DNA from 2 places in the Paenarthrobacter sp. FR1 genome. Region 1 is predicted to be linked to the other one. Evidence: riboswitches for the same ligand, from Rfam matches in the RefSeq annotation. Region 1 holds a riboswitch; the other holds the start of a gene.
What was found. A riboswitch is a leader RNA that binds a small molecule or an ion and turns the genes downstream of it on or off. The one in region 1 is predicted to bind cyclic di-AMP.
Positions count from the first base shown of each region.

Region 1 (4,637 bases):
GGACCTGAGGGGCACGGGCCCGGGCGGGATGGGAGTGGCAACATCAAACGCGCGTTGCCGGGCCTCATGCCAAGTGTGTGCCGCGTGGTGGCCCTCGGTGGGGGCCCCTGTCATTCGGTGTCAGTCCCTGGCTCCGCGTATTCCTTGGCAACTTTACGGGCCAACTCCAAGGCAGCCTTCATGGACGCGTCGTCGCTGGCCTGGCCGATGCCCCGGGCCATGCCGGCGGCGTACCCGGCGATGAACGTAGTCAGGGGTGCTGCGGGGCGCACCACTGAATGCGCGGCGACTCCTGCAACCGCGAGGACCTCGTTGACGTCCACGTCAACGCCCTCAAGCTCAAACGCCTGCAGCAGTGTGCGGCACCATTCCTCGAGCGTCTCTTCCTGGCTCTTCACGTCCGCCTCCAACTCGTAGTCAATGCCCAAGGCCGCAGCGTCCTCCCACGTATCCACGTCATCAGTGGACCCCGCGGGGACGTCAACGTCCAGCAGGTTCAGCCTAGCAAGCAGTCGGAACACTGAAGAGTTCGTTAACCCGTCTCCCTCGGAAGCTGCCGCCACTTCCCGTTCCAGGGCGGCGGTCCTGTAGGCCCCCAGGAGAGGCTGCTTCCGGCCATCAGTGGAGACCGCCATGGCCCCTTCAACGCCGGGATGTGACGCCAGCGCAGCCCAAAGGAGCTCGACACCACGGGAAGCGTGTGGCATGTCGCATGCCAGCACCAGCGTCCATGCCTGGCTCGAAGCGCTCGTCTTCAGCGCGGCCAGGCCGGCGGCGATTGCAGCTGCAGGGCCTGCGAACACGGGCTCCTCGCGTGCCCGCAGGATCTCTCCCGGCAACGCCTCCGCCTCCGGTCCTACGACCACCACGGCAGAAGCACCCCGGGCCGCCTGCAGCGCATGCGTAAGGAGAGTGGCGCCGTCGTACTTCAGCGCCGGCTTGGGCACGCCCCCGAGGCGGGTGGCCTTGCCACCCGCCAGAATCACGGCGTTGAATTCCATCCGCCCAGAGTACCCGGGCGGGCGGAGTTCAGCAGAAATCGATCAGGCAGCGGATTCCGGCAACAGGAACGGGTCCCAGTCCGGCGCAGGTTTCTCGAGTTCTTTGATCTGCCACATGGTTCCCTGGGGCACGCCTGGCTTGAAACGGAGCTTCCATCCCATTTCAGCCAACGTATGGTCGCTCTTGGCGTTGTTGCATTTCAAGCACGCCGCAACCAGGTTTTCCCAGGAATCCGCGCCGCCCCTGGATTTGGGGTGGACGTGGTCTATGGTGTGGGCTGTTTTCCCGCAATAGGCGCAGCGGTGACCGTCGCGGCGAAGGACCCCGCGGCGACTCACGGCGGTAATCCTGTTGTACCTGGGGCGGATGTAGCGGTTAAGGAGGATCACGGAGGGGCGTCCAAGAATCTCCTGTGGCCCGACGACAGGCTCGTCGCCTTCGGCCACTACGCTTGCTTTCCCAGTCAGCACAAGGACCAGCGCCCGGCGGAATGTTATTACCGCCAGCGGTTCATATCCAGCATTCAGAACGAGTGTGCGCATGCACGTACCTCTTCACGGCCGCACCCGTCAGGGGCACGAGGGCCGGCTGCCCTCTGCTTGTACGGGCTGTGGATCGACACCATAAGGGTAAGCACTTATATGCCGTATCAACGAATTTTTCTGTCGTTTCGCGTGCGGTGTCGGCAAAAATTCATGCGTGGTTAAGGGATGTGCGGCATCGCCGGGCTGCGAAGGCGGGCCTCCACCACCCACTTTGACCGGCGACCGAAGAGGACACACCAAGGATGACGGCGTGTCGGGTGACCCGCAGGCTGAGAGTTGGTGCGGACGGTACGGGCCGCCCGACGCATCAATGCTGGTCGCTGGATCGGGCTGCTCTTAAAAGCAGAACACCCCGCCGGCCTCAGCCTGCGGGGTGTTCTTGGAGGTGCTTGGATCAGCCGTTGACGCGGATGAAAACCGGTCCGGAGCCAACGTTGGCGCTGAACAGTGCCGTAGTGGATCCGTTCCATCCACCGTGGACTGCCATGCCGTTACCGACGTATACAGCGATGTGGGCCTGTCCGGCCAAGCCGCCATTGGCGTAGTAGGCGAGGTCGCCCGGCTGGGCTTCTGCTGCACTGACGGTGCGGCCCAGGGAGAGGTAACCGGCCGGCCAGTCGTGGAAGTTGATGCCGACGGCTGCCAGGGAGTTGGTCACCAGCATGGTGCAGTCCTGGGTCACGCCGAGCTGTGCGTAGGCAGCGGCGGCAATAGCCGCACCGAGCCCGCTCGAGGCTGCAGGAGCCTTGGCGGCCGGGGCTGCGGTGTTGACCGCGAGGGTAGCGTTACCGGCTGTAGCCGTGCTTTCCGCAGCCTTCTTGGTCTCCGCCTTGGCGGGCGCCTTCTTCTCGACCGGAGCCGGAGCTTCCACCGTGGTGACCACGGGGCGCTCGTAGGAGATGGCGACCGTGGAATCCGCAGCGATGGTGGCCTGGACCACTGACTGGACGTCAAGGGTGGACGTCGACGTGGATTCGCGATCGACATTGGTGTCGGCAGCGTTGGCTGCCACACCGCTGGTCAGGACCAGGCCTGATGCTGCGGCAATAACTGCTGCCTGGCGGCCAACGCCACCGGCGTTGTCGCTGACGGCCTTGGCGATAACGGCAAGCGAGCTGGTCTTGGGGGCCTCAGCGCGATGCCGTGCAACCTTGTTTGCACTGGTCATGATTTTCTCTTTTCGTATCCGCGGGCAGTTGGGGTACACGCGGGTAGTGGGCAGGCCAGCACTTGGGGGCATGCTGGCTTACCCCGAACCGGATGATTTCTAGCGGAGGGTGAAGAAGGAGGACGTACCTGTGGAAGCCGCTGAGTGCAGCAGCGTGCCCTGGCCCGGGTTCAAGGCGCTGATCATCATGCCGTTGCCGACGTAGATGCCCACGTGGGCTCCGCCGTTCTGCATGACGAGGTCGCCGGGAGCAGGGGTGCTGGTGGGCTTCATGGCCGTCCAGGCGTTGACGCGGGGGATGCTGATGCCGGCCTGCGCGTAAACCCACTGGGTGAAGCCTGAGCAATCCCAGCCGTTGGGAGTGGTGCCGCCCCAAACATAGGGGTGGCCAATGCCGGTGTAGGCAATAGCGGCGAGACCGGAAGCGGCGGCGCTGGAAGCAGCGTCCTTGGCTTCGGAGGACTTCGCGGTGACGGCACCCGCGGTTTCCTGTGTGCTGTTTGCCGCCGTGCGCTGGGTGGTCTGCGAAGCACGCTGGACTACCTTGGGGGCTTCCTTGGTGACCACAACGGGGCTCTCAAAGGAAACGGTGGCGGTGGGCTCTGCGGTGACGACTGCCGTGGCGACCAGCTGCTGGGTGCTGGAGGCTTCCGACTTGGTGACGTCGGTGTCCGCTGCCTGTGCCGGCAGGCCGACGCTAAGGACGAGGCCCGAGGCTGCTGCCCATACGGCGGCCTGGCGACCAACAGTTCCGGCGTTGGATGAAACAGCCTTGGAAAGGTTGTTCAAAGGGTTCGTTCGAACCGATTCGGCGCGGTGGCGCGCAGGGGTAGTGCGTGATGACACGAAGGTAGCCTCTCCCAATGCCTGCGAGGTGAGCTGTCGGATTCGGATGGGAGTCATCCGGCCGCGCCGCTTCAAGGAAGCTTTTGCGACTTAACCCCAAGGCCTTCTCTCGAAGACCAGAAGTGGTTCCCCCGCCCCTGCCAGACGATTTATGCGAACGGACCTCGAGTGGTGGCAGAGCTAGGCAATCCACTCAAGTGCACCGGCCCCCTAAAAAGCCGATGCGCTTTGTACGGTACAACAGTTGAACGCGAATGTCACATTCAGGTCACGGGGCGTGTCACGAATGCGAGAGACAACCATCAACTAGCTCAGAGCCAGCCCATGGGGTCGACAACTTCGCCGTTGACCTGAACCTCGAAGTGGAGGTGGCATCCGGTGGAAGCGCCTGTGGTGCCGCTCAGGGCTACGGTGTCGCCACGGTTGACCGTCTGGCCCACCTTGACAGTGAAGGACGACAGGTGGTTGTACGTGGTCTCAAGGCCGTTGCCGTGGTCCACTACCACGCGGTTGCCTCCGCCGTACTCGTGCCAACCTGCGAAAGTGACCTTGCCGGTGGCCGCAGCATGGACGGCTGTGCCGCACTGGGCTACGAAGTCCTGGCCGCGGTGGAAGTCACCGGAACCGCCCGTGAGGGGGCTGATGCGGTAACCAAAGGGTGACGCCGTGGTGAGCGTATCCAAGGGGCTGGCCATGGTGCCAACGGACGAGGCGCGCTGGATGCTTCCGGCGGACTGGGCGCTGAGGAGCTGCTTCAGCTTTCCGTCGGGATCCGCGGCAGTGGCAACGGCGGCGCGGCTGAAGTCGATTTTGGCGGATGCGGCTGCGGAAACCTCGGGCTGGCTCCCGCCGGTGACGGCGAGGGCGGCCTCAGTCTGGCCGGACTCCGAGGTGGCCATGACCGGGCTGGTGGCCGGCAGACCGACAGTCAGGGCAAGTCCGGTGGCGGCAAGCGCTACACCGGCTTTCTGCCCGACGCCACTGGCTGCGGCAAAATCGGCTACCTGGCGCAACGGGCTCTTACGGCGGCGGACCTGACGCTCAGTGTCGCGGGGCCGGATGTCCATAGTGGCGCG
Region 1 covers NZ_JBPFSF010000002.1:27,947-32,583, reverse strand. Annotated here, with positions in the region: gene ACR30Z_RS04865 (molybdopterin molybdotransferase MoeA) at 1-114, opposite strand, end outside; gene ACR30Z_RS04860 (NTP transferase domain-containing protein) at 111-1,001, opposite strand; gene ACR30Z_RS04855 (HNH endonuclease) at 1,044-1,544, opposite strand; gene ACR30Z_RS04850 (NlpC/P60 family protein) at 1,942-2,715, opposite strand; gene ACR30Z_RS04845 (C40 family peptidase) at 2,815-3,561, opposite strand; cyclic di-AMP (ydaO/yuaA leader) riboswitch at 3,566-3,727, opposite strand; gene ACR30Z_RS04840 (M23 family metallopeptidase) at 3,873-4,637, opposite strand, start outside.

Region 2 (4,637 bases), on a different contig from region 1:
TCTGGACGTCCGCAACACCACCCGTGCCGTCCGCCTTGATTTCCTGGGCTCTGATCCCTCTCAGCAGCTGGGATTCGGAATGGCCGCGAGCATGACCACAGCCGGGCTCCGGACCGGCCTCCATGTGTCCGGCCCACTCGAATCCATGCCGCGCCAGTGGGCTGTCCACACAGCCAACGGCGTTCTCCTGGCCGACCACATCGTGGTGACCCGCTGTGCCCAGAGCCAGCTGCGCCGAATGCTGGCAGAACTGGGAATCTCCATCGGCCAGAACCTCGTAGCCGCCATGCGTGCCGTCGGAATGCACCTTGTGGGCGTTGGGGAACTCATCACGCCCACCCCCAAGGAAGTGCTTCGACAGGCCAAGGCCGTGGGCCAGGCGATCTCAGCCAAGGTGGCCCTGCCGGCAGGACCCGGCATCGCCACCGTTTAGGAAGTCCACGTCCCGGGAACCTCACGCCGCAAACCCCGGCACGCCACCCAACAAAGACGCGCCGAACCGCCGTCGTGCCCTAAGGCTGGAACTTTAACGCACAGAACTTAACGCCAAAGGCCGGTACCTACGAAGAAAAGAATCTTCGAAGGCACCGGCCTTTGTTGGTGCGTGAGGCTTATGCGCCTGCGCGTACGTAGGTCAGGGGACCCGTTGCGGTCAACCAGCTGATCGGGTGGATGCCCGTCTGGTTGCCGTTGATGCCACCACTGATGGCCTGGCCGTTGCCGATGAAGATTGCAACGTGGCCGGACTGGACGATCATGTCACCGGGCTGGGGGTCGCTGACAACCTTGCCGTAGTTCATGAACTGCATGGGGCCGAGGTCACCAACGGGGATGCCTGCGGAGCCGAGGGCCTTTTCCACCATGGCGGTGCAGTCCTGCATGATGCCGATCTGGGCGTAAGCCGAGGCAACCATGGCTGCGTTGACGCCACCGACGGCGGGAGCAGCTGCAGGAGCAGCGGCGGCCGGTGCGGCGGGAGCAGCAGCGGCAGCCTTGGCAGGGGCTGCTGCAGCGGCGGTGGTTACTGCTGCCTTCTTGGCAACGGGAGCCGGAGCAACCGGAGCCGGCTTTTCGATGACCGGTGCTGCAACCGAAGCAACAGCAGGGCGCTCGAAGTTGACGGTAGCCGTCGACAAGGCGGTAACAACCTGGGTGGGAGCCTCGGATGCGGTCTCGGCGACCGTGGCGGGGCTGGAATCCCGCTGTACCGGAGCCTCGGCTGCGTGGGCAGCAATGGAGCCGGTCAGAACGAGACCCGAAGCTGCTGCGATAACAGCTGCCTGGCGACCAGCGCCGGAAGCGTTGCTGGCAACAGCCTTGGAGATGGAGATGAACGGATTAGGACGTACGCTGTCCGCCTTACGACGGCCGCGAAGAATGCGTGAAGACATGAAAGAGCCTCTCCCGATGCCTGCGAGGTTAGCTGTCGGATTCGGATGGGAGTCACCCGGTCACTATCCCCCGCTGTTCAGCGGAAGCATCGTGACTTCACCCCAAGGCACGCTCGAAAGCGACCTAAAATGGGTTCCCCGTCTCTGCCGTAAGGTTTGTCTGCGAACGGATTCCGGACTGCGGCAGAGCTAGGCAATCAGGCCGGAAGTGCCCGCTACGTGGAACAGGCACAGGTACCACCGTACGCGAAGATCACCCGGAAGTCACATTTAAGTAACGAGAACTACCCTTTTGGCGTGTCGTGGTGACCGTTTCGAGATCTTCGCAGGTACGTAGAAAACCCCGTTATTCCGCGGGAGTTTGGCCGTCCGAGTCGTTTGAGGCCGCCAGTTTCTTCCGCGCGGTAACGGCCAGGTAAATAACGAGTCCGATAGCCACCACCGCCAGTCCTACGATGCTCCAGGGGAAGGGCTGCGATGCGTCCGCCGCCGGCTCGCTGGTACCCGTTCCCGGCGCCGCCGTTCCCGCCGAAGGTACCGAAGCTGAAGGAGCCGAAGCTGACGGTGAGGCAACCGCAGTGCCGCCTGTCGTCGTCGTGCTCCCTGCGGTGGCCGTGAAGGTAAACGTGCCCTCAATAGGGTGGGAATCGGAGCTGACCACGCGCCAAACCACTGTGTATTCGCCTGCCGGCGCGCCGTCGCGCAGCTTCTGAACTGCCTGGTTATCGATGATTTCGACGGGTCCATCCGCCCAGTTTTCGCCGCCCGCGGTGACAGTGACGCCCGAACCGATCGCCAACGGGCGGTTGTTGAAAGTAATGGAGACCGACGCCGGAACTTCCGCCACGTTGGCACCGTTCGCCGGCGCCGTGGACTCGGCGACATCATGCGCGGACGCTGGAGCCGCAGAAAACAGCAGGGCGGACGCGAAGGCAAGAGCAGCGACGACGGCGGCCAGAAGCGGGCGGATGGTGCGCATGGGGCGGTTTCTCCTAGTGTTGGCTTCCTTACAGACTAGGCGAATGGTCCGGTGCGCCCATATCCGACCGCATAGGATTTGAGAGCACACTCCCCTCGATCCCCGGAGTCCTTCATGCTTAAACAAGGTTCTGCAGTCGACCGCTACTTCAAGATCTCCGAGCGCGGCTCCACCTATTCGCGGGAAATCCGTGGCGGTTTCGCAACCTTCTTCGCCATGAGCTACATCGTGGTGTTGAACCCACTGATCCTCTCCGGAGCCGACTCGAGTGGAGCATCGCTCGGCTTCACCGCTGTCGCCGCCACCACTGCGTTCGTGGCGGGCATCCTGACCATCCTCATGGGCGCGTGGGCCAAGCACCCGTTCGCCGTGGCAACGGGCCTGGGCGTCAACGCGTTCGTGGCCGTCACCGTTGCCTCGCACCCGGGGCTGACGTGGCCAGACATGATGGGGCTCGTGGTCCTCTCCGGCGTCACGATGCTCATCCTGGTCCTCACGGGCTTCCGTACCGCCGTCTTCAAGGCAGTACCGGAGGCCCTCAAGACCGCGATCGTGGTGGGCATCGGCCTGTTCATCGCCCTGATCGGCCTGGTCAATGCCGGATTCGTCCGCCGCATCCCGGACGCCGCAGGCACCACAGTTCCGCTGGGACTTGGCGTGGACGGCAAGCTGATGGGCTGGCCCACCCTGGTGTTCGCGGTGGGCCTGATCCTGACCATCGCCTTGGTGGTCCGCAAGGTCCGTGGCGCCATCCTGATCGGCATCGTGGTCTCCACCGCCCTGGCTGCGATCCTCGAATTCACGCTCCACATCGGCCCCAGCTTTGATGGCAAGAACGTCAACCCCCGCGGCTGGTCGCTCGTGGCCCCCACGCTTTCCGAGTGGGGCGCCCCTGACCTGTCCCTGATCGGCAAGGCCAACCCCTTCGGCGCGTTCGAACACCTCGGCTTTATCGCTGCCGCCTTGCTGGCCTTCGTGATCCTCCTCAGCATCTTCTTCGACGCCATGGGCACCATGGTGGGCCTGGCCAACGAGGCCGGAACCGTGGACAAGGACGGCAACATCCCCAACGTGGACCGGGTCCTCCAGGTGGATGCCCTCGGTGCAATCGTGGGTGGCGGCGCTTCGGTTTCCTCCAACCAGATCTTCGTTGAATCCGGCGCGGGGATCGGCGAAGGCGCGCGTACCGGTCTGGCCTCGATCGTGACCGGCGTGCTCTTCCTCATTGCCATGTTCTTCACACCGCTGATCAACCTGGTGCCGTTCGAAGCCGTGGCCCCCGCGCTGGTGGTCGTGGGCTTCATGATGGTTTCCCAGGTGGGGAAGATCGACTGGCAGGACTGGGGAGTCGGGATTCCCGCGTTCCTGACCATCGCCTTGATGCCGTTCACGTACTCCATCGCCAACGGCCTGGGTGCCGGGTTCATCTCGTTCGTGCTGATCCGCACCTTCCAGGGCCGCGCCCGCGAAGTCCACCCCTTGATGTGGGCTGTGGCCGCTGCGTTCCTGCTCTTCTTCGGCATCGGAACCGTTGAGGAACTCCTGGGCGTCAAGTAGGCATTCCGGTATTTCAGACACCCCGGACCCGGAACTGCTGGTATTGGCAGTCCGGGTCCGGTCTGCTTAAAGCATGGAAACACGCGCCGTAACTGTAGACGTCAGCCCTACCCCGTGGACCGGCCGCTTTGACGGCGACGGCGCCGAGCACCGCCGTTGGTGGCAGGCCATCACCCCGCACACGGCCGAAGCAGCCGCGGTTGCCTCGCGTCCCGCCGTCATACTTGGTTTTTGCAGCGATGCCGGGGTGCTCCGCAACAAGGGCCGTGTGGGGGCGGCCAAGGCCCCGGCCGCCATCCGTTCGGCGCTGGGTCCGCTGGCCTACCACCTTGACCGTGACGTGTTCGACGCCGGCGATGTGGTTGTGGAGGACGACTCACTGGAAGCGGGCCAAGAGCGTGCCGGGCACGCCATTTCGGGACTGCTCGACGCCGGAAACCTCACCGTGGTGCTGGGCGGCGGCCACGAGACCGCCTTTGCCAGCTACCTTGGCGTAGCCGGTTCTGACGCCGTCCGCGGCAAGCGGCTGGGCGTGCTGAACCTGGACGCACACTTTGACCTCCGTGACGAGCCGACGCCAAGTTCGGGCACGCCGTTCCTGCAGATGGCCCACGCGGAAGCTGCCGCCGGACGCGAACTGCAGTACGCCGTCGTCGGCATTTCTGAACCCAACAACACGCGGACCCTCTTCGACACCGCGGACCGGCTGG
Region 2 covers NZ_JBPFSF010000004.1:169,383-174,019, forward strand. Annotated here, with positions in the region: gene ACR30Z_RS09690 (FAD-binding protein) at 1-433, shown strand, start outside; gene ACR30Z_RS09695 (hypothetical protein) at 612-1,391, opposite strand; cyclic di-AMP (ydaO/yuaA leader) riboswitch at 1,395-1,563, opposite strand; gene ACR30Z_RS09700 (copper resistance CopC family protein) at 1,738-2,370, opposite strand; gene ACR30Z_RS09705 (NCS2 family permease) at 2,485-3,927, shown strand; gene hutG (formimidoylglutamase) at 4,001-4,637, shown strand, end outside.
Region 2: it holds a riboswitch for cyclic di-AMP, as region 1 does, so the genes downstream of both, ACR30Z_RS09695 (hypothetical protein) here and ACR30Z_RS04845 (C40 family peptidase) in region 1, are expected to answer to the same signal.